Regions from separate parts of the Streptomyces sp. JLSY215 genome, predicted to be linked through region 2. Evidence: predicted binding sites of a transcription regulator. Region 2 holds the regulator's gene; each other region holds the start of a gene.
The links. Region 2 encodes HrcA, which represses chaperone genes, less so after heat shock. Its sites were predicted from a motif close to TTNGCACTCNGNNNNNCNGAGTGCNAA; they were not measured.

Region 1 (7,881 bases), 920 kb from region 2:
GCGGCGCAGCCGGGTGGCGACGGCCAGGTCGTCGGCCGGATCGTGGTCCCGCAGTGCGGCCAGCAGCTCCTGTCCCTCGGGGGTGAGCAGTGCGCAGAACGTGTCGAGGTCGGTCACCTGCCCCATTGTGGGCCAGTCGGCTGACCGCTTCGGCGTGGTGGGTTGTGTCGCCGTGGCGAGGGGGCGGGGCGCTGCCAGACTCCCGGTTATGAAGATTGTCGGACTTTTCCGAACTGTCCGGGTACGGGATGAGGGCGAGGGCGTGGCCACGGGTGCCGCCGCCAGGGCTCGGGGCCTGGCGGCCCTCTCCGTACTCGGGCTGCTGGCGGCCGGCTGCGGTGTGGTGCGCGGTGAGGACCTGCTCGACAACGCTCCGGCGGCCGGGCCGACCGTCGTCGCGCCGGATGCCGGCGCGCTGCTCTCCCAGGCGCGGATGGTGCACCGGGCGCAGGCGCGCCAGGCGGTGGCGGCCAAGCGGTACGGACTGGCCGGGCTGCCGCTCAGCCCGCCGCGGCCGCCGGCCTTCAAGCCGTTCCTGACGACCGAGCCGCGCCTCTCCAGGGGCCGCGGCACGGGTCTGCCCGCCGTGATCGCCCGGGTGCCGACCCGCGCCAAGGTCGTGTTCCTGACGGTCGACGACGCCGATGCGACGGACGCCGACTTCATCCGGATGATGCGCGAACTCGACGTCCCCTTCAGCGCGTTCCCCATGGCGCACCAGCGCGTGCTGCCACGGCTTCCCGCGGCGGCGCAGCGCGACGCGATCTGCGAGCAGCAGGATCTGCGCAAGCGCCGGAGCGGCCGGTGGCCGGTGCTCTTCAGGCCGCCGCAGGGCGCGTACACGCTGGAGACGCTGCGGATGGCGGCCGCCTGCGGCGTCCGGGCCGTACCGCTCTGGAACGAGGAGGTCTTCCCCGGCCGGATCGCCTACCGCGAGCGGGACCACCGGCTGCACCCCGGCGATATCGTCCTGGCCCGCACCGACCTCCGCCGGGACCGGCACGGGGCGTTGCCGGAGGCCGCGCGCAACCTGCTGCGCACGGCCCGCGAACAGGGCTTCGCCGTCGGGCTGCTGGAGGACTATGTGTGAGCGGGTGCCGGGGCCGGGTGCCGGGTGCCGGGTGCGGGACGGCTCGCCCTACGGCCGCGGCGGCGGGCCCACCGGCTCGCGGCGGCGCTGGGCGGTGTCGCTGATCCGCAGCAGCAGCCCGACCATCACCCAGTTCGCGACGAGTGACGAGCCGCCCTTGGCGAGGAAGGGCAGCGCCTTGCCGGTGAGGGGGATCAGCCCGGTGACGCCGCCGGCGACGACGAAGACCTGGAGGATCAGCGCGCTGGAGAGCCCGACGGCGAGCAGTTTGCCGAACGGGTCGCGGGAGCTGAACGCCACCCGCAGCCCACGCTGCGCCAGGAGGACGTACAGCAGGAGCACGGCCATCACCCCGGCCAGGCCCAGCTCCTCGCCGACGGTGGTCAGGATGAAGTCGCTGTTGCCGGCGAAGCCGATCAGCTCGGGATGGCCCTGCCCCAGCCCGGTACCGCCGATCCCGCCGCTGCCGAAGCTGAAGAGCGCCTCGGCGAGCTGCCGGGACATGCCCTCGGCCTCGCCCTGCTTGGTGTACGCCCGCATGGGGTCCAGCCAGGCGGTGACCCGGCCGTGGACATGCGGCTCCAGGGAGCCGACGACCGCCGCGCCGATGACGGCCATCAGTAGGCCGAACGCCACCCAACTGGTGCGCTGGGTGGCCATGTAGAGCATGATCACAAAGACGCCGAAGAAGATCAGCGAGGTGCCGAGGTCGCGTTCGAAGACCAGCACCAGCAGGCTGATCGCCCAGATCGTGAAGATCGGCCCGAGCTGGCGCGCCACGGGCAGCTGCACCCCGAGGAAGCGCCGTCCGGTCAGCGCCAGCGCATCGCGCTTGACGGTCAGGTAACCCGCGAAGAACACCGCGATCATGACCTTGACGAATTCGCCGGGCTGAACGGACAGCGGACCCAGCAGAATCCAGCGCTTGGCCCCGAACTGGTCGGCGCCGAAGAAGGCCGGTGCCATCAGCAGCACCAGCGCACCCGCCATCGTCAGATAGATATAGCGCTGCAGCGTGCGGTGATCGCGCAGCGTCAGCAGCACGCCCATGCAGACCGCCACCCCGATCGCCGTCCACAGCAGCTGGCCGTCCGCGGCCTGGCCCATCATCCGCAGCAGCAGGGGGCTGGCCTTGTAGGAGATGTCCAGCCGGTGCAGCAGCACCAGGCCGATGCCCGTCAGCAGCGTCGCCAGCGGCAGGATCAGCGGATCGGCGCGCGGTGCGAAGCGGCGTACCAGCAGATGCGGGACCAGTGCGATGGCGGTGAAGACGGCGCTGAAGACGATCAGGCCGCGGGAGACCCCGCCCTTCATCGACAGCTCGGTGCAGACATAGCCGAAGACGGTGATCCCGACGGTGAGGAGCAGCAGCCACGCCTCGGTCCGGCGGCGGTCGGGGGCCTGGGCGAGGGCGGCGAACGTCATCGTGCGTTCGACGTCGCTCTCCTGCCTCTGCCTCCTCCGGGCCGCGCGGGGAGCGCTGGTCGGTCCGTGCACGCGGGTCCTCCGCCTTGGGGTGTCCCCCCTGGTCTTCAAGACCTTGGGGGAGGGTCGTACGCCGGAAGCCCGGTCGTCGGGGTCGGTCGTCGGTTCGGTCGTTGGTTCGGGAGTCGGTTCGGTGGTCGGTTCGGTGGTCGGGAAGGGAGACGAGGAAGCGGTGAGTGTGGTTGCGGCCGATGCGGGAGGTGTGTCCGAATTCAGCTGCCCGGTGGCCGCCGCCGAACCCGCACGGGCGACAGGCCGCGCCTCGATTGGCACTCCGCTTGACCGAGTGCTAACCGCGTCATAGTGTCAGCGTTGGCACTCTCCACCGGGGAGTGCCAAGTATGCGCGACGGGCAGGTCCGGCACCCGCGACGACGGATCCACCTGGTCGCCACCTCAGACAGTTAACCCCGTGAGATCTCCGAAGGGGGAGGTCGGATCGTGACGACCACCAGCTCCAAGGTTGCCATCAAGCCGCTCGAGGACCGCATTGTGGTCCAGCCGCTCGACGCCGAGCAGACCACGGCTTCGGGCCTGGTCATTCCGGACACTGCCAAGGAGAAGCCCCAGGAGGGCGCTGTCCTGGCCGTGGGTCCCGGCCGTTTCGAGAACGGCGAGCGCCTGCCGCTCGACGTCAAGGTCGGCGATGTCGTGCTCTACAGCAAGTACGGCGGCACCGAGGTGAAGTACAGCGGCGACGAGTACCTCGTCCTCTCGGCTCGCGACGTGCTCGCGATCATCGAGAAGTAAGTCACCCACGTTTTGCCTTGATCTGCGCCCCTGGTTCCCGCGTCTAAACAACCCGGGGCAGGGGCGCAGTTTCGTATGAGCGATATGAGCGACAGCGGTCACGGCGGCGAGGCCGAAGATCGCAACGAGAGGACTTGAAGCAACTCATGGCGAAGATCCTGAAGTTCGACGAGGACGCCCGTCGCGCCCTTGAGCGCGGCGTCAACAAGCTTGCCGACACGGTCAAGGTGACGATCGGCCCCAAGGGCCGCAACGTCGTCATCGACAAGAAGTTCGGCGCCCCGACCATCACCAACGACGGTGTCACCATCGCGCGTGAGGTCGAGGTCGAGGACCCGTACGAGAACCTGGGCGCCCAGCTCGTCAAGGAGGTGGCGACCAAGACCAACGACATCGCGGGTGACGGCACCACCACCGCCACCGTGCTGGCCCAGGCGCTGGTCCGCGAGGGTCTGCGCAACGTCGCCGCGGGTGCCTCCCCGGCCGCCCTGAAGAAGGGCATCGACGCGGCGGTCAAGGCCGTCTCCGACGAGCTGCTGGCCACCGCCCGCCCGATCGACGACAAGTCCGACATCGCCGCCGTGGCCGGCCTGTCCGCGCAGGACAAGCAGGTCGGCGAGCTGATCGCCGAGGCGATGGACAAGGTCGGCAAGGACGGTGTGATCACCGTCGAGGAGTCCAACACCTTCGGTCTGGAGCTGGACTTCACCGAGGGCATGGCCTTCGACAAGGGCTACCTCTCGCCGTACATGGTCACCGACCAGGAGCGGATGGAGGCCGTCCTCGACGACCCGTACATCCTCATCCACCAGGGCAAGATCGCCTCGATCCAGGACCTGCTGCCGCTGCTGGAGAAGGTCATCCAGGCCGGTGCCTCCAAGCCGCTGCTGATCATCGCCGAGGATGTCGAGGGCGAGGCGCTCTCCACCCTCGTCGTCAACAAGATCCGTGGCACCTTCAACGCCGTGGCCGTCAAGGCCCCCGGCTTCGGTGACCGCCGCAAGGCGATGCTCGGCGACATGGCCACCCTCACCGGTGCCACCGTCATCGCCGAGGAGGTCGGCCTCAAGCTCGACCAGGCCGGTCTGGACGTGCTGGGCACCGCCCGCCGCGTGACCGTGACCAAGGACGACACCACCATCGTCGACGGCGGCGGCAACAGCGCCGACGTCGAGGGCCGCGTCGCCCAGATCAAGGCCGAGATCGAGACCACCGACTCGGACTGGGACCGCGAGAAGCTCCAGGAGCGCCTCGCCAAGCTCGCCGGTGGCGTCTGCGTCATCCGCGTGGGTGCGGCCACCGAGGTCGAGCTCAAGGAGAAGAAGCACCGTCTGGAGGACGCCATCTCCGCGACCCGCGCCGCGGTCGAGGAGGGCATCGTCTCCGGTGGTGGCTCTGCGCTGGTCCACGCCGTCAAGGTGCTCGAGGGCAACCTCGGCAAGGAGGGCGACGAGGCCACCGGTGTCGCCGTCGTCCGTCGCGCCGCCGTCGAGCCGCTGCGCTGGATCGCCGAGAACGCGGGCCTCGAGGGCTACGTGATCACCGCCAAGGTCGCCGAGCAGGACAAGGGCCAGGGCTTCAACGCCGCCACCGGCGAGTACGGCGACCTGGTCAAGGCCGGCGTCATCGACCCGGTCAAGGTCACCCGCTCCGCCCTGGAGAACGCCGCCTCCATCGCTTCGCTGCTGCTGACGACCGAGACCCTGGTCGTCGAGAAGCCGGCGGAGGAGGAGGCCGAGGCCGGTCACGGTCACGGCCACGGCCACTCGCACTGACCTGTGCAGTAGTCCGGTACGGCTTCGAGGCCCGGTCCCCGCTCATGCGGGGGCCGGGCCTCGGCGTTGGGGCCATGATGCCGTGCGGCTTTCGGGGGCGCCGCCGGGCCTCCTTGGATACGCTTCCCTTCATGTCCATGCCGATCAGCCGCTCTCCGGCGCCCGACGCCACGGTCATCCACACCGGCCGCCGAAATCTCCTGAGGGGCAGCCGCGTCTGCGCCCTCGCCCTCGTGATCGGCCTGCTCGGCCCCCTCGCCGCCCTCGTGAAAGACCACCGCGGACACGGCCTCGTTGCGGATGAACTGGCCGGAGGAATCGTCTGGTTGCTGATCTGCGGCGGCCTCGCCACTCTCCTCTTCCTCGCCCTCTGGAAGGGCCGCCACGCCGAGGTGGCCGTCGACCACACCGGCCTCTGGTACGTCAACGGGCCGGCCCGGAACGTCATCCCTTGGCACACGCTCGCCGGCGTCGGCCTCTACTGGTGCCATGCTGGTGGGCGGCGCTACCGCACCAAGGAGTACTCCCTCGAACTGTGCCCCAACCGGCCCATCGACCGCGACGACCCGGTGCTGTGGCCCCTGGTCCGCGACGAGGAGCCGCTGAGCCCCACGCTCCCCCGCCTGCGCTACCGCCTCGCCCTCAGCAAAGCGACCTATCGCCCGGTGGTGGCTGCCGTCCGGCCGTACGTGCCTCAGCTGTGGCTCGGTGAGTCCGAGCGCGAGCGGGGCTACCGGGGCCTGCCCGATATCAAGGGCCATCGGGAACGCACCGGCGGCCGGACCCGCTGAGCCGGTCCGGCGGGGCCGCGGCAACCCTCGCGGCGACCGGGTGTCTTCCCGCCGACGGCGGCGGACGGGTCAGGCCGAGCGGTCCAGCCCCTCCGGCCGTACGGGATCGCTGAAGGGCAGTCCCCGGGTGTAGCGCTCCAGTTCGTCCAGGGCCAGGTCGGCCAGGCGGTGGAGTTCGCCGCCCAGGGAGCCGGCGATGTGCGGGGTCAGCAGGACGTTGGGGAGGTCGTACAACGGCGAGTCGGGGGGCGGGAGTTCGGGCTCGGTGACGTCGAGGACGGCGTTCAGGCGGCCGGTCAGCAGCTCGGGGAGGAGGGCCGCTTCGTCGACGAGGGAGCCGCGGGCGGTGTTGATCAGGGTGGCGCCGTCGGGCATCAGGGCCAGTTCGCGGGCGCCGAGCATGTGGTGGGTGGCGGGCAGCTGGGGGGCGTGGACGGTGACGACGTCGGCGGCGGCGCAGAGCGTGTCGAGGGGGACGGGGGTGGCGCCCAGGTCGGCGGCCTCGGCGGGGTCGAGGTACGGGTCGTGGAGGAGGACCCGCAGGTCGAAGGGGTGCAGCAGCGCGATCACGCGACGGCCGATGCGGGAGGCGCCGATGATGCCGACGGTGCGGCCGTGGTTGCCGGCGCCGCCGAGTTCGTGCAGCCAGTCGTGCGGGGCGCGCAGCGTGCGGTAGCGGTGGGCGGAATGCAGGACGCGCTTCCCCGCGAACAGGATCGCGGCGAGGGTGTATTCGGCGACCGGCAGCGCGTTGGCGGCGGCGGCCGAGGTGACGGCGAGGCCGCGCTGCCAGCAGGCCTCGGTGATGTGGTGTTTGACGGAGCCGGCGGCGTGGACGACGGCGCGCAGGCGGGGGGCGGCCGCCAGGACCCGGTCGGTGAGCGGCGGGGCGCCCCAGCAGGTGAGGAGCACCTCGGCGCGGGCGAGGGCGGCGGCGACCTGCGGCGTGGGGTCGGCCAGGTCGTGTGCGACGAGCCCGGGATCGGTGCGGGCGAGGGACGCGAGGCGGGTGTGGTGGCGGGCGGTGAGCAGCCGGTCGGCGATGCCGGGGCCCATGGACAGCAGCAGTTCGGGCCGTTGGGGTGGGCTGGACGGCATTTCCGCAGGTCCGGGGGGATTGTCAGCGGTGGGGTGCATAGTGGGGAACGGTCCTCCTTCGCGGTCGCCCGTGTGGTGCCCGTGCGTGGTCCGTGCGTCGCCCGGTGTCGTGCGTTGTCGTCGGTCATCCCCGGCTATCGGACGGTGCCGGCGGTGAGACCGGCCTTCCAGTGCCGCTGGAGGGCGACGAAGGCGACGATCAGGGGGACGACGGCGAGGAGCGAGCCGGTGACGACGAGCGGGTAGTAGGAAGGCTCGGCACGGGTGTTGCTGTTCCATGCGTACAGGCCGAGGCTCAGCGGGAAGAGTCGCTGGTCGGAAAGCATGACCAGGGGGAGGAAGAAGTTGTTCCAGATGGCGGTGAACTGGAAGAGGAAGACGGTCACCAGGCCCGGCATGACCATGCGCAGGCCGATGGACCAGAAGATCCGCAGCTCGCTCGCGCCGTCCATACGGGCCGCCTCGATCGCCTCGCCCGGTATGTAGCCGGCGCTGAAGACCCGGGCCAGATAGACCCCGAAGGGGTGCGCGAGGACGGGGATCAGCACCGCCCAGTAGGTGTTGACCAGGCCGGTCTGCGCGGCGAGCAGATACAGCGGCAGCGCGAGCGCCGTCGTGGGGACGAGCACGCCGAGCAGGACGAGGCCGAACAGCCGCTCCTTGCCGGGGAACGCGTAGGTGTGGAAGGCGTATCCGGCGGCCACGGACACCAGGGCGGAGAGCGCGGCGCCGCCGCCCGCGTAGAGCAGGCTGTTGGCGTACCAGCGGAAGTAGATGCCGTCGTTGAAGGACGCCAGGCGGGAGAGGTTGCCGCCGAGGTCGAAGCCGTCGAAGGAGAGCGCGTCGCCGGCCAGCAGGCCGCCGGCGTCCTTGGTGGCGGCGGTGAGCAGCCA
Region 2 (7,881 bases):
GGAGCGCGGTACCGACGCGGCATCACGGCTCCCGCCCACGGCGGCCGCACTCCTCGTCGAGGTCGCCCCCAAGGCCCGCGCCGACCGGACCTACCGGGTCAAGCGTGAGGTCTATGCGGCCGGGAAGGTGCCCGCGTACCTGATCATCGATCCCTTCGAGGCCCACTGCGTCCTCCTCACCGAGCCCGTCGGCAGCGATGAGGAGGCCGACTACGCGGTGTGCCGGACCAGCAGGTTCGGCCACCCCGTGCCGCTGGACGGCCTCGGCCTCGCGTTGGACACGGCCGGTTTTCCCCCGCCGTCGCCGGTCACGGGCAGGCGGTGACGAAGTCGATCAGCTCCTCCACCCGCCCCAGCAACGCCGGCTCCAGGTCCTTGTACGACCGCACGCAGCCCAGGATCCGCTGCCACGCCGCCCCCGTGTTCTCCGGCCAGCCCAGCCCCCGGCACACCCCCGTCTTCCAGTCCTGGCCATGAGGGACGGCGGGCCACCCCGCGATCCCCACCGACGCCGGCTTCACCGCCTCCCACACATCGATGTACGGATGGCCGACGACCAGCACGTTCGCGTCCGTCACGGAGGCCGCGATCCGCGACTCCTTCGAGCCCGGCACCAGGTGATCCACCAGCACCCCCAGCCGCGCATCCGGCCCCGGCGCGAAGCCCCGCACGATCGCCGGCAGGTCGTCGATCCCCTCCAGGTACTCCACGACCACGCCCTCGATGCGCAGATCGTCCCCCCACACCCGCTCGACCAGCTCCGCGTCGTGCCGCCCCTCCACATAAATGCGCCCGGCGCGCGCCACCCGGGCGGGGGCGCCGGGCACGGCGAGTGAGCCGGACGCGGTACGGGCCGGACCGGCCGGCGCCGGGCGGCCCTGGGGCCGTACGAGGGTGACGACGCGGCCCTCCAGAAGGAAGCCGCGCGGCGTCATCGGGAAGACCCGGTGCTTTCCGAAGCGGTCCTCAAGGGTGACGACCGGGCCCTCGGCGGTCTTCTCGCAGCGGATCACGGCACCGCAGAAGCCGGTGGTGACCTCCTCGACGACGAGGTCGGGCTCGGCCGGTACCTCGGGAGCGGGCCGCTGCTTCTTCCAGGGCGGGGTGAGGTCGGGGCTGTAGCGCCTGCTGTGCATCGGGGTGGGCCTGTTCTCTGCGGGGTGGTGTGGTGTGGGGGTCGGCCGGGGGTCCGGGGGTTGTCCCCGGGGGATGCGGTCAGGGCGGGGTGAGGTCCGGGCCGTACCGCTTGCCGCGCATGGCGGCGTAAGGGTCCCGTTCTCGTGAGGGGCGGGCAAGAAGTGCTGTCAGGAGAGCGGGTCGACGCCGAAGCGGATGGCCAGGGCGTCCCGCTGGGCGTGCACGAAGCGGGCGTCCACGACCGCCCCGTGCCCCGGTACGTACACCGCGTCCTCGCCGCCCAGGGCCAGCAGCCGGTCCAGGGCCGCCGGCCACTGCTGGGGCAGCGAGTCGAGGCCGGCGCTCGGTTCGCCCGACTCCTCGACCAGATCGCCGCAGAAGACGATCTCGGGGGTGCCGCCCCGGCCCGGTACGAGGACGGCCAGGTCGTGGGCGGTGTGGCCGGGGCCGACATTGGCGAGCAGCACCTGCCGGTCGCCGAGGTCGACGGTCAGTTCGCCGTGGACGTGGTGATGCGGGCTGACCAGCAGATCCGCGGCCTCCGCGGCCGCCTCCGGGTCGACGCCGTGCCGTACCGCGTCCCGCCGCAGCTCGTCCCGGTCGCGCCGGAGCAGATCGGCCATCCCGGCCGCGCCGAACACCTCGACGCCCGCGAAGGCGGCGGTGCCCATGACGTGATCGAAATGCGGGTGGGTGAGCGCGATATGCGTCACTTCCCGGCCCAGCACACCGCGGATCGCCCGGCGCAGATCGGCGCCGTCGCGGAGGGACGCGCCGGTATCGACGATCATCACCCCGGCCGATCCGGCGATCACGCCGATCGTTTCGTCCCAACCCGGCATCCGGCGGCGGGCAACGCCTTCACCGAGCCGTTCCCACCCGGCCTCTTCCCAAGCAGTGCGCATACCGAGACGCTAGCTCCATCGCGATAGCGTTGCCCGACGGAACGCCTCACGGACCGGCCACAACGGCCGATCACGGTCATCGGGCGGCGCTTTGGCAGCTGATCATTGCGGTCGCTCTTGCCGCAGCTGTGCTACCCGGCCGTACACTGGCTTCCGGGTCTGGCACTCGGCCCGTGCGAGTGCCAGGAGTGACGAGACGGCCACACGGCTGGACTGGAGGTGCGCAGGATGCTCAGTGAACGCAGGCTCGAAGTGCTGCGCGCCATCGTCCAGGACTATGTCGGGACGGAGGAGCCGGTCGGCTCCAAGGCGCTCACCGAACGCCATCAGCTGGGCGTCTCCCCGGCCACCGTCCGCAACGACATGGCGGCGCTGGAGGACGAGGGCTTCATCGCCCAGCCGCACACCAGCGCCGGCCGGATCCCCACCGACAAGGGCTACCGTCTCTTCGTCGACAAGCTGGCGGGCGTCAAGCCGCTGTCCTCCCCGGAGCGGCGGGCCATCCAGAATTTCCTCGACGGCGCCGTCGACCTCGACGACGTCGTCGGCCGTACGGTCCGGCTGCTGGCGCAGCTGACCCGCCAGGTGGCGGTCGTGCAGTACCCGTCCCTGACCCGGTCCACGGTCCGCCATGTCGAGCTGCTGGCGCTGGCCCCGGCCCGCCTCATGCTCGTACTGATCACGGACACCGGACGGGTCGAGCAGCGGCTGATCGACTGCCAGGCGCCGTTCGGCGAGGCGTCGCTCGCGGATCTGCGGGCGCGGCTCAACAGCCGGGTGGTGGGGCGCCGGTTCGCGGATGTGCCGCAGTTGGTGCAGGATCTCCCGGAGTCCTTCGAGCAGGACGACCGCGGCACGGTCTCGACAGTGCTGTCGGTGTTGCTGGAAACTCTGGTGGAGGAGACCGAAGAGCGGCTGATGATCGGCGGAACCGCCAATCTCACGCGCTTCGGGCACGACTTTCCCCTGACCATCCGCCCGGTCCTGGAGGCCCTTGAGGAGCATGTGGTGCTGCTCAAGCTGCTCGGGGAGGCCAAGGACTCGGGCATGACCGTACGTATCGGGCATGAGAATGCCCACGAAGGCCTGACGTCCACATCGGTCGTCGCGGTCGGTTACGGTTCGGGCGACGAGGCAGTCGCCAAACTCGGCGTGGTCGGACCGACCCGCATGGACTACCCCGGAACGATGGGAGCGGTACGCGCAGTGGCACGTTACGTCGGACAAATCCTCGCGGAGTCGTAAAAGTGGCCACGGATTACTACTCGGTTCTCGGCGTCAGTCGCGATGCCTCGCAGGACCAGATCAAGAAGGCCTTCCGTCGGCTGGCGCGCGAGCTGCACCCGGACGTGAACCCGGACCCGAAGACCCAGGAGCGGTTCAAGGAGATCAACGCCGCTTACGAGGTCTTGTCGGACCCGCAGAAGAAGCAGGTCTACGACCTCGGCGGCGACCCGCTCTCGCAGTCGGGCGGCGGCGGTGGCGCGGGCGGCTTCGGCGCCGGCTTCGGCAACTTCTCCGACATCATGGACGCCTTCTTCGGCACGGCCTCGCAGCGCGGCCCGCGCTCGCGCACCCGCCGCGGCCAGGACGCCATGATCCGGCTCGACATCGAGCTGAACGAAGCGGCCTTCGGTACGACCAAGGACATCCAGGTCGACACCGCCATCGTCTGTACGACGTGCACCGGCGAGGGCGCGGCGCCCGGCACCTCCGCGCAGACCTGTGACATGTGCCGCGGCCGCGGTGAGGTCTCGCAGGTCACCCGGTCCTTCCTCGGCCAGGTCATGACCTCGCGGCCGTGCCCGCAGTGCCAGGGCTTCGGTACGGTCGTGCCGACGCCGTGCCCCGAGTGCGCGGGCGACGGCCGGATCCGGTCGCGGCGGACGCTGACGGTCAAGATCCCCGCCGGTGTCGACAACGGCACGCGGATCCAGCTCGCGGGCGAGGGCGAGGTCGGCCCCGGTGGCGGCCCGGCCGGCGACCTCTACGTCGAGATCCATGAGCTGGCGCACCCGGTCTTCCAGCGGCGCGGCGACGATCTCCACTGCACGGTCACCATCCCCATGACAGCGGCGGCACTGGGCACGAAATGCCCGCTGGAGACGCTCGACGGGGTGGAGGAGATCGATGTCCGGCCCGGTACCCAGTCCGGCCAGTCGATCCCGCTGCACCAGCGCGGTGTGACCCATCTGCGCGGCGGCGGCCGCGGCGACCTGATCGTCCATGTCGAGGTGCAGACGCCCACCAAGCTCGACCCCGAGCAGGAGGAGCTGGTGCGCCGGCTGGCCAAGCTCCGCGGCGAGGAGCGCCCGACGGGCCAGTTCCAGCCGGGGCAGCAGGGGCTCTTCTCGCGCCTGAAGGATGCGTTCAACGGGCGGTAGGCGAGTCGGCCGGGGGTTCGGGGGTTGTCCCCCGGTGGGCGCGGTCAGCCGGGGCAGCAGGGGCTCTTCTCGCGGCTGAAGGATGCGTTCAACGGGCGGTAAGGCGGAATACCCCCTGGGCCCCACCGCGTTGTGGCCCACAGGGGGCGCCCGCGTCCCCTACGGGATGCGTTTGACCACCCCTTAGGTGCACCCACCCGCGCCGAGCCCCTGATTGGAGGCTCGGCGCGGCGCCGTGACACGATGTGCTCATGCCCACCGCACTGACCGATCTCTGCCGTTACCCGATCGTGCAGGCTCCGATGGCGGGAGGCGGTTCCGGACCCGAGCTGGCCGCCGCCGTCTGCGGCGCCGGAGGTCTCGGCTTTCTCGCTGCCGGATACAAAACCGCCGACGGCATGTACCAGGAGATCAAACAGCTGCGGTCGCTGACCGACCGGCCCTTCGGCGTCAATCTCTTCATGCCGCAGCCCTCTCTGGCCGACCCCGCCGCCGTCGACGTCTACCGCGAGCAGCTCGCCGGCGAGGCCGCCTGGTACGAGACCGAACTCGGCGACACCGACGGACCCAGCGACGACGGCTATGAGGCCAAGCTCGCGATCCTGCGGGAGGACCCGGTGCCGTTGGTGTCGTTCACCTTCGGCTGCCCCTCGCGGGCCGTCCTCGACTCCTTCGCCAAGGTCGGTACGTACACCGTCGTCACGGCCACCACGGCCGCCGAGGCGCAGGCCGCGCAGTGGTCGGGCGCGGACGCGGTGTGTGTCCAGGGCATCGAGGCGGGCGGGCACCAGGGCACCCACCGCGACGATCCCTACCTGGACGGCACCGGCGCGGGGCTGGGGCTGCTGGCTCTGCTCGGCCAGGTCCGTGAGGCCGTGCAGATCCCGGTGATCGCCGCCGGCGGGCTGATGCGCGGGGCGCAGATCGCGGCGGTGCTGGCCGCCGGGGCGACCATGGCCCAGCTGGGTACCGCATTCCTCGCCACACCCGAGTCGGGCGCCAACCCGCTGCACAAGCAGGCGCTGACCAACCCCCTGTTCACGCATACGGAGTTGACCCGGGCGTTCTCCGGGCGGCCGGCCCGCGGGCTGGTGAACCGCTTCCTTCGCGAGCACGGCCCCTACGCTCCGGCCGCCTACCCCGCGGTCCACTACCTCACGTCCACCGTGCGCAAGGCCGCCGCCAAGGCGGGCGATGCACAGGGGCTCAACCTCTGGGCGGGGCAGGGGCACCGGCTGGCCCGGGAGCTGCCCGCGGCGCGGCTCGTCGAGACCCTTGCGGCGGAACTGCTCGCGGCCCGCGCCGCGTTGGCCCTTCCGGCCGGGGACGGCACCGCATGACGGCCCCGGTGTTTCTCGTCGATTCGCTCGCGGACGTACGGGCCGGCGGGACGCTGACCCTGGAGGGACCGGAGGGCCGGCACGCGGTGTCGGTGCGGCGGCTGCGGGTGGGCGAGGAGATCGTGCTGACGGACGGTCACGGAACCGGCGCCTACGGCGCGGTCGCCGCCGTCGAGGGCAAGGACCGCCTCACCGTCGAGGTCGGCGACATCCACACCGAGGCCCGGCCGACGCCCACCCTCACCGTCGTCCAGGCGCTGCCCAAGGGCGACCGCGGCGAACTGGCCGTCGAGACGATGACCGAGACCGGCGTCGACGTCATCGTCCCCTGGCCGGCGGCGCGTTGCGTCACCCAGTGGAAGGGCGAGCGGGCCGCCAAATCCCTGGCCAAATGGCGCGCCACGGCCCGCGAGGCGGGCAAGCAGTCGCGTCGCCTGACCTTCCCGGAGGTCGCCGACCCGCTGTCGACCAAGGAGGTCGCCGCCCTCCTCGCCGACGCCGACTTCGCGGCCGTCCTCCATGAGGAGGGCAGCGTCCCGCTGGCCACCGCCGAACTCCCCGCCGAGGGCTCGATCGTGCTCGTCGTCGGCCCCGAAGGCGGTGTCTCCCCCGAGGAGCTGGCCGTCTTCGCGCAGGCCGGCGCCCGGCCCTACCGCCTCGGCCGGACCGTCCTGCGCACCTCCACCGCCGGTACGGCCGCAACGGCGCTGCTGCTGGGCCGTACCGGACGCTGGAGCTGACCGCCCGACGACGCTCACCCCCGGGCCATCGCCCCCGCGGCCGATATCAGCTCGGCGAGGGTGCCGGTGAAGGTCGGCAGGAGCCGGAGGCAGATCGCCCGGGCATCGACGTCGCTGCCGAGGTGTTCGGCGGTGAGCTCGGCGGCTTGGGCGTGCAGCGCCCGCCGGTCTCCTTGCACGGATCCCTTGGTGCGGTCCCGTACGAGGTACTTCAGGGCCGTCCGGGCGGGGGCGGAGTGGGCCGGCAGGTCTTCCGGCGCAAGGGTGCCGCGTTGTCCCAGGGCGGTGTCGACCCAGGTCAGGCCGTATCTGTGAGGCTCCGGTGTCGCGCCGAGCAGCTCCAGCAGCAACTCCCGGGGGCAGTCCGGGTGGCCGGCCAGGGCCTCGCCGAGCGGGACGGGGAGGGCGCCGGCGCGCTGCGCGTCGAGGAAGGCGGACCAGGGGAGCGGGATGCCTTCGGTCATGGTGTAGGGCTTGTCGCTCTTGTCCGTGCGGTTGCCGAGGACCGTCATCAGCTCGGCGGGATCCTCGGCGGCGGCGAGACGGCCGCGCAGCTGCTCCAGTCCATTGGGAGCGTCCAGGAGCTTCTTCGTCCGGCGGCGCAGGACGGCCGGGAGACGGTCCAGCGTGAGGATCCCGCGCACCGGGTCCGGCCCGCTGCGCTCCCATACGGCGATCAGCAGCCGCAGCCGGGCCGACGGCACCTGGAGCCGGAGCCGGCCGACGACCGTGCGGGCCACCCCGAGATCGCCCGATTCCAGGCCGGCGATCAGCCAGTGGCGGTAATGGCCGAGGTTGGCGCTCTTCCGCGGCGGCCCGCAGCAGCAATTCCCCGATGTCGCCGTTCATCGCGCGGCGCAGGCCCGTCCCGCCCGGCCCGGTGAGCCGTGCCACCATCTCTTCCGGCAGCCCGGACCGGTCGGCCAACGCGGCCGGCACCTCGGGGCGCAGCCGCTCGGCGAGCGCCTCGGCGGTGGCCGGGTCGGCGAGCCGCAGAGCGATGCGGAGCGGGGGGCTGTTGCTCACGTACGGGGCCCTTCCTGGACGTGCGGTCTGTACGGACGGCGCGGCAGACGGCCGTGCGCGACGGTCGCTCGCTCGTACAGACGATCGTGGCAGACCCCACTGACAACGCAGCGGTGCGCCGGCCGCCCGTCAGGGCCCTGCCGGCGCACCGCCGTTCGCTCCGTCCGGCCGTCCGCCGGACCGGCCGTCTCAGACCAGCTGGGCATCCAGCGTGATGTTCTTGACCCCCGCCAGCGCCTGGCTGACCGGGCAGTTGGCCTTGGCGTCCTGGGCCGCCGCCTGGAAGTCCTCCTCGGACAGCCCCGGGACGCTGGCCTTGACGGTCAGCACGATGCCGGTGATGCCCTCG
Region 3 (7,881 bases), 730 kb from region 2:
GCCCGCGATGCCCCGCGACGCCCGGCACCGCCGCTACGGCAGCTCGATCCCCAGATCCCAGCCCTCGAGGGAACTGGCGCAGGGACAGTCGCGCGCCGCGGAGTCGGGGAGGGCGGCCACCGCGTCGAAAAGGACCTCGCGCAGTCGGCCGACGTTCTGGCCGAAGACCTTGAGGACCTCCTCGTGGGAGACACCGTCGCCCGTCTCGGTGCCCGCGTCCAGGTCGGTGACCAGGGTCAATGAGGTGTAGCAGAGGCCGAGTTCCCGGGCGAGTACGGCCTCGGGGTGGCCGGTCATGCCGACCACCGACCAGCCCTGCGCGGCGTGCCAGCGGGACTCGGCGCGGGTGGAGAAGCGGGGGCCTTCGATGACGACGAGGGTGCCGCCGTCGACCGGCTCCCAGTTGCGGCCGCGGGCCGCCGCCACCGCGGTCCGGCGCCCGGTGGGGCAGTAGGGGTCGGCGAAGGAGACGTGGACGATGTTCGGGACGGCGCCGCCCGGCAGCGGTTCGCCGTCGAAATACGACTGGGCGCGGGACTTGGTGCGGTCGACGAGCTGGTCGGGGACGAGCAGCGTGCCGGGGCCGTACTCGGGGCGCAGGCCGCCGACGGCACACGGCCCGAGGACCTGGCGCACGCCGACCGAGCGCAGCGCCCACAGGTTGGCGCGGTAGTTGATGCGGTGCGGCGCGAGGTGGTGCCCCCGGCCGTGCCGGGGCAGGAAGGCGACCCGGCGGCCGGCCACCTCGCCCAGGAAGAGGGAGTCGCTGGGCGGCCCGTAGGGGGTGTCCACTGTGATCTCGGTCACGTCGTCGAGGAAGGAATAGAACCCCGAGCCGCCGATAACGCCAATCTCCGCGTCAGACATGCCGGTCACACTATCGGGGCGGCCCGCCGCGCCGCGGGGCCGGGCCGGAAAAGCCGCGGACCCCGCCGTCGGCGACGGCGGGGTCCGGGGGAAGCGTGGGTCAGGCGGCGGAGCTGCTGCTCGTGGACGACGAGGACGTCGAGGACGACGCCGTCGAGGACGAGGAGGAGGCCGTGGACGACGAGGTCGTCGACTTGGCGTCCGAGCTGCCGGCCGAGTCCGAGGAGGACGAGCCGCTCGTGCTGGAGGAGCTCTTCGCCGGGCTGCTGCTGGACGACGAGCCGCGGCTGTCGTTGCGGTAGAACCCGGAGCCCTTGAAGACGATGCCGACCGCGGAGAACACCTTCTTGAGGCGTCCGTTGCAGCTGGGGCACTCGGTGAGCGCGTCGTCGGTGAACTTCTGCACGGCCTCAAGGCCCTCGCCGCACGCGGTGCACTGGTACTGGTAGGTCGGCACTTGACTTCCTCCTGGCACTCTCACTCGATGAGTGCTAACGACGATCCATAGTGCAGTATTCCGGCCCGTCAGTCCACTGTGACCGGCGTACGGTGACCGACTCCACGTTCGGCAGGGCGCGCGTCCCGCGTCCTGTCAGGCGTTCGCCAGCGCCCGCTCCCGGCCCTCGGAAACGGCGTCGACCTGCTGGTTCGCAGCGTCCGTGCCGTCCGTGCTGTCCGTACCGTCCGTACCGTTCGTGGCGTCCGTGCCGTGCGCGGCGCCGCCGGCGACCACGGTCGACGACCGCGGCAGCAGATGCGCGCGCAGCGTCAGCAGCACCGTCAGCGCCAGCGCCGTACCGGCCAGCGGCACCAGGAAGCCGGCGCTCGGGCCGAAGCGGTCCGTGAGCTGGCCGGCCGAGGAGGCTGCGGCCGCCTGGCCCAGTGCCACCGCACCGGTCAGCCAGGTGAAGGCCTCCGTACGGGCGGCGGCCGGCACCAGCGTCTCGACCAGGGTGTAGCCGGAGATCAGGGCCGGGGCGATGCACAGGCCGATCACCAGGCCGACGGCGGCCAGCAGCGGCACCGCGGTCACGGACCACAGCGGGGTGGTGGCCAGGGCCAGCAGACCGTAGGCGACCAGCAGGCGGCGGCGCGGGCCGACCTTCCAGCTGATGGCGCCGCAGGCGATACCCGCGAGCATGTTGCCGGCCGCGAAGATCCCGTAGAGGACGCCGTTGATGCCCGGGTGCCCGATGTGCTCGGTGAAGGCGGTCAGCGAGACCTGCATACCGCCGAAGACGGTGCCGATGCCCAGGAACGCCACGATCAGGACGCGTACGCCGGGCACGGACAGCGCCGAGACGCGCGGGCGGCCGAGGTCCTGCGCCCGGTGGACGGGCGGCTGGGTGCGCCGCTGCGCGGCGAACAGCAGACCGCCGGCCAGGCTGAGGACGGCCTCGGTGATCAGGCCGGCGGCCGGGTGGATGCCGGTGCACAGGGCGGTCGCCAGCACCGGGCCGACGACGAAGGTGAACTCGTCGGTCACCGACTCGAACGCGGCGGCCGTCGGCATCAGCGGGCTGCCGCCGAGCGTCGCCGCCCAGCGGGCCCGGACCATCGGGCCGACCTGCGGCGTCGAGGCGCCGGTGGGAACGGCCACCGCGAGCAGCGCCCACAGGGGGGCGTGCGCGAGGGCGAGGGTGATCAGCGCGGCGACGCCGGCGACATGCACCGCGACACCGGGGAGCAGCACCGCGCGCTGACCGAAGCGGTCGGCGAGCTTGCCGCTCTGGGGGGCGAACAGCGCCATCGAGACGCCGGTGGCGGCGGTGACCGCGCCGGCGGTGCCGAAGGAGCCGGTGGTGGACTGGACGAGCAGGGTGATGCCGATCGTCAGCATCGCGAACGGCTGCCGGGCCAGAAAGCCGGGCAGTACGAATGTCCATGCACCAGGGGTGCGCAGCAGTTGTCCGTATCCGGGACGGGAGTCCTTGACCGCGGGTGCCACGGCCGGGCCTTTCTGCTGCCTGGTAGCGCGTGGCCGCGAGGTCGTCACGGAACGCGCCGAGAGCTGTCCTCTCGCGCAGGACCGAGTGATACCGCGTGGTCCGCACCGGAGAAGTGGCTGCGCTTGTGGCAGAGGACCGCGGCCGCCGAGCGGTCGCGCCAGCTCTGCTTCAGGCAGAGTTGGTTCGTTTATTGCCTCTTCATACTACAGGTTGAAGCGCGTGAAGCCCTGGGATTAACCAGGGCTTCACGTGAAATTCCTTGGGATCCGTGGAGAGATGCGGCACATACCGGCCGGTCGGAGTCGCAAGGGCCCGCTCGGTGCCGTACGGGCCTCCAAGGGGGCGCATGCCCCTCGGCTCAGCCGGCTCCTCGGCTCACCCGGCCCCGCGCCGCCTGCCCCGTCGCTCCCTGGACTCGCCGTGCCGCGGCTCGCCGTGTCCGCCCGTTCCCAGCCAGCCGGCCAGCTTGCCGCCCTGGGAGACGGCCTGCAGCCGTCGCTCGGCGGCGTCCCGTACCGGGTCCGTGGCCACCACCAGCAGCTCGTCGCCGTGCCGCAGCACGGTCGTGGGCGACGGCACGAAGCTGGAGCCGTCCCGGACGACGAGGGTGACCGCGGCGCCGGCGGGCATCCGCAGCTCGCCGACCTCGACGCCGTGCATCCGCGAGCCGGGCCCGATGGACGTGGACAGCAGATGGCCGCGCAGCCGCTCCAGCGGGGCCGACTCGATGCCCAGGTCGGCGGCCTCCTCGCCGTCGCCGAGCTGCAGCCGCCGCGCCAGCCAGGGCAGCGTCGGGCCCTGGATGAGGGTGTAGACCACGACGAGCACGAAGACGATGTTGAAGACGCGTTCGCTGCCGGGGATGTCGGTGACCATCGGGATGGTGGCCAGGACGATGGGCACCGCGCCGCGCAGGCCGGCCCACGACAGCAGGGTCTTCTCCTGCCAGGGCATGCGGAACGGCAGCAGGCTCACGAACACCGACAGCGGGCGGGCCACGATCGTCAGGATCATGCCGATGACCAGCGCCGGGACGATGTCGTCGAGGAGGTTGTGCGGGGTGACCAGCAGGCCCAGCAGGACGAACATGCCGATCTGGCCGATCCAGCCGAGCCCCTCGGCGAAGCCGCGGGTGGCCGGGGCGTGCGGGAGTTTGGCGTTACCGAGGATCACCGCGGCCAGATAGACGGCGAGGAATCCGGAGCCGTGTGCCAGGGCGCCGGCCGCGTAGGCGGAGACCGCGATGGCCATGACGGCGATCGGGTAGAGGCCGGAGGCGGGCAGCGCCACATGCCGCATGCCGTAGGAGCCGAGCCAGCCGATCGCCAGCCCGATCGCGGCGCCGATGGCCAGCTCCAGGGCTATCTCGCCGAGCAGGGCGTACCAGTGCTCGACCGGCCCGGCCGTGGAGAAGGCGACGACGAGGATGACCACCGGGGCGTCGTTGAAGCCCGATTCGGCCTCCAGAACACCCGTCAGGCGGGCGGGCAGCGGGACGTTGCGCAGTACGGAGAAGACCGCGGCCGCGTCCGTCGAGGAGACCACGGCGCCGATCAGCAGCGCCTGGCGCCATTCGAGCCCGGCCAGATAGTGCGCTCCGGCCGCGGTGACCCCCACGCTCACCGCGACGCCGACCGTCGAAAGCAGTGCCGCCCGGGGCAGCGCCGGCCTGATTTCCTTCCACTTCGTGCCCAGTCCGCCCTCCGCGAGGATCACGACCAGGGCCGCATAGCCGAGGAGTTGGGTCAGCCCGGCGTTGTCGAAGACAACGCCGCCGAGGCCGTCCTGCCCTATGGCGACGCCTATCCCCAGGTAGATGAGCAGGCTGGGGAGTCCGCTGCGCGAGGAGAGTCGTACCGCGGCCACGGCGATGAGCAGCACGAGCGAGCAGACCAGCAGGAGTTCGTTGAGGTAGTCGACAGTCAGGAGCTGGTCCTTTCTCGCACGCGGGCCGGAGGGGGCGGGTTCCCTGGGGCCCTTTACAGGCCGTTCGGGACCTACGATCCTTACCGTATCTAGTTACTAAGTCTAACAATTTACCATTACTTGAAAGTTCGATGTGCTGGCGGTGACTCCGCGTAGGGCTCGCCGGACCCGTGCGCCTATGGTTGCTCCCAGCACTCCCACCCTGCCCCTCGAAGGACAGAGATGCCCGCCAACAAGTCCGGCCCTGCCCCAAAGAAGAAAAAGGGGCGGCGCGGCCGCCTCGTCGCCATCACGGTCGTGCTGCTGCTCGTGGCGGGCATCGGCTTCGGCGCGTACTGGAGCGTCAGTACCGTGCGCGCCTCGTTCCCGGAGACGACCGGATCGCTCAACCTCCCGGGGCTGACGAACCCGGTGACCGTCGCGCGCGACGGCAACGGCATCCCGCAGATCTACGCCGACACCGACGCGGACCTCTTCCGCGCCCAGGGCTACGTCCAGGCGCAGGACCGCTTCTGGGAGATGGACGTCCGCCGCCACATGACGGCCGGCCGCCTGTCGGAAATGTTCGGCAAGAGCCAGGTCAAGTCCGATGAATTCCTGCGCACGCTGGGCTGGCACCACGTGGCGCAGAAGGAGTACGACACCAAGCTGTCGCCGGAGACCAAGAAATATCTCCAGGCCTACTCCGACGGCGTCAACGCCTACCTCAAGGAACACCAGGGCTCGGCGCTGTCCCTGGAGTACGCGGCGCTGGACCTCGAGAACGACTACACGCCCCAGAAGTGGACGCCGGTCGACTCGGTCGCCTGGCTCAAGGCGATGGCCTGGGACCTGCGCGGCAACATGCAGGAAGAGATCGACCGCTCCCTGATGACCAGCCGCTTCACCCCGGAGCAGATCGCCCAGCTGTACCCGAAGTACCCGTACCAGCGGAACAAGCCGATCGTCGAGGGCGGTTCGGTCGACCCGGCCACCAAGACCTACCGGCCCAAGGGCTCGGCCAACGCCGCCCCGGCCGGCACCGCCACCGTGGGCCTGCAGTCGCAGCTCTCCGCGCTGTCCAAGACCCTCGACAAGGTCCCCGCGCTGCTCGGCCCCAACGGCAACGGCATCGGCTCCAACTCCTGGGTCGTCTCCGGTGAGCACACCGCCACCGGCAAGCCGCTGCTGGCCAACGACCCGCACCTGGCGCCGCAGATGCCCTCGCTCTGGTACCAGATGGGCCTGCACTGCCGCACCACCGGCCCCAAGTGCAACTACGACGTCTCCGGCTTCACCTTCTCCGGCATGCCCGGCGTCGTCATCGGCCACAACCAGAACATCGCCTGGGGCATGACCAACCTGGGCGCCGACGTCTCCGACCTCTACCTGGAGAAGATCAGCGCCGACGGGTACCTCTACGACAACAAGCAGCGCCCGTTCGTCACGCGCAAGGAGATCATCAAGGTCGCCGGCGGCGAGAGCCACAAGATCACCGTCCGGTCCACCAACAACGGACCGATCGTCTCCGACCGCGACGACGAACTGACCGGCGTCGGCAAGGACGCACCCGTACGCAACGCCGCCCCCGACCGCGGCGACGGCTACGCCGTATCGCTGCGCTGGACCGCCCTGGACCCCGGCAAGTCCATGGACGCCGTCTTCGAGCTCGACCGCGCCAAGGACTGGAGCGGCTTCCGCAAGGCCGCCGCACACTTCGAGGTCCCCTCGCAGAACCTCATCTACGCCGACACCAAGGGCAACATCGGCTACCAGGCGCCCGGCCGGATCCCGGTCCGCGGCGCCGGCGACGGCACCTACCCGGCGCCCGGCTGGGACCCGAAGTACGGCTGGAAGAGCTACATCCCGCAGCAGGCCCTGCCGTACGAGTACAACCCCAAGCGCGGCTACATCGTCACCGCCAACCAGGCCGTCATCGACGAGGGCAAGTACCCCTACCTCCTCACCAAGGACTGGGGCTACGGCGCCCGGAGCCAGCGGATCAACGACCTCATCGAGTCGAAGATCAAGGGCGGCGGCAAGGTCTCCACGGACGACATGCAGGCCTTCCAGAAGGACAACAGCAGCGAGATCGCCCGGCTGCTGACCCCGTACCTCACGAAGATCGACATCAAGGACAAGTACGTCCGCGACGCCCAGCAGCTGCTGGAGGGCTGGGACTTCACCCAGGAGCCCGACTCCGCCGCGGCCGCCTACTTCAACGCCGTCTGGCGCAACACCCTCAAGCTCGCCTTCGGCAACAAGATGCCCAAGGAACTGCGGCTCGAAGGACAGTGCCTCAACGTCCGCCCGGCCGATGAGACCGGCCCCGACGACGACCTGAACAAGCTGGTCCGCGAATGCGGCGAGCGGGCGGCCGACTCGGCGCAGCCCGACGGCGGCGACCGCTGGTACGAGGTCGTCCGCAAGATCCTGGACGACCCCCACAACGCCTGGTGGAAGACCGAGGACCGGCCCGGCCACCCCGGCGACAAGAACCGCGACCAGCTCCTCGCCGAGGCCATGAAGGACGCCCGCTACGAGCTGACCGCCAAGCTCGGCAAGAACATCGACAACTGGAGCTGGGGCCGCCTGCACCAGCTGTACCTGAACAACCAGACCCTGGGCACCGACGGCCCCGGCTTCCTGCAGGGCCTGTTCAACCGCGGCCCGTGGAACGTCGGCGGCGGCGAGGCCGCGGTCGACGCCACCGGCTGGAACGCCGCCGGCGGCTACAAGGTCACCTGGGTCCCGTCGATGCGGATGATCGTCAACCTCGGGGACCTCGACAAGTCCCGCTGGATCAACCTCACCGGCGCCTCCGGGCACGCCTTCAACGCGCACTACTACGACCAGACCGACAAATGGGCCAAGGGTGAACTGCTGCCCTGGGCGTCCGGCGAGGCGGCCGTCAAGAAGAGCACGAAGGAGACGCTGACGCTGTCGCCGTAAGGCCGCGGGCAGCACCGTCACCACCGCCGTCGGGCGGGCCGGGGATCCTCCGGCCCGCCCGACGGCGTTCCCGGCTCATGGCGGCCTCAGGCGGGGCCCCGGAAGCGGTGCACCCCCGACGGCGTCACCGCCGCATGCACCGGCCGGTCGTGCGCCTCGGCCGGTACGGCCTCCAGCACCTCCGAGTCGTACAGCAGCACCACCAGCG

Region 1: the regulator HrcA is predicted to act here: its motif matches at 2,842-2,868, upstream of groES (co-chaperone GroES).
Region 3: the regulator HrcA is predicted to act here: its motif matches at 1,336-1,362, upstream of AC5677_RS16050 (FmdB family zinc ribbon protein).

Annotation. Positions count from the first base shown of each region.
Region 1 covers NZ_CM185022.1:3,799,397-3,807,277, reverse strand. The annotation lists gene AC5677_RS16870 (THUMP-like domain-containing protein) at 1-126, opposite strand, end outside; gene AC5677_RS16865 (polysaccharide deacetylase family protein) at 209-1,090, shown strand; gene AC5677_RS16860 (FtsW/RodA/SpoVE family cell cycle protein) at 1,139-2,515, opposite strand; gene groES (co-chaperone GroES) at 3,016-3,324, shown strand; gene groL (chaperonin GroEL) at 3,471-5,099, shown strand; gene AC5677_RS16845 (hypothetical protein) at 5,231-5,890, shown strand; gene AC5677_RS16840 (hydroxyacid dehydrogenase) at 5,960-6,988, opposite strand; gene AC5677_RS16835 (carbohydrate ABC transporter permease) at 7,123-7,881, opposite strand, start outside.
Region 2 covers NZ_CM185022.1:2,883,308-2,891,188, reverse strand. The annotation lists gene AC5677_RS13000 (Uma2 family endonuclease) at 1-325, shown strand, start outside; gene AC5677_RS12995 (DUF3097 domain-containing protein) at 309-1,136, opposite strand; gene AC5677_RS12990 (MBL fold metallo-hydrolase) at 1,305-2,042, opposite strand; gene hrcA (heat-inducible transcriptional repressor HrcA) at 2,271-3,287, shown strand; gene dnaJ (molecular chaperone DnaJ) at 3,290-4,426, shown strand; gene AC5677_RS12975 (nitronate monooxygenase) at 4,678-5,766, shown strand; gene AC5677_RS12970 (16S rRNA (uracil(1498)-N(3))-methyltransferase) at 5,763-6,506, shown strand; gene AC5677_RS12965 (hypothetical protein) at 6,521-7,246, opposite strand; gene AC5677_RS12960 (OsmC family protein) at 7,722-7,881, opposite strand, start outside.
Region 3 covers NZ_CM185022.1:3,611,289-3,619,169, reverse strand. The annotation lists gene AC5677_RS16055 (S-methyl-5'-thioadenosine phosphorylase) at 34-867, opposite strand; gene AC5677_RS16050 (FmdB family zinc ribbon protein) at 968-1,324, opposite strand; gene AC5677_RS16045 (MFS transporter) at 1,460-2,815, opposite strand; gene AC5677_RS16040 (potassium/proton antiporter) at 3,192-4,697, opposite strand; gene AC5677_RS16035 (penicillin acylase family protein) at 4,965-7,673, shown strand; gene AC5677_RS16030 (5-formyltetrahydrofolate cyclo-ligase) at 7,760-7,881, opposite strand, start outside.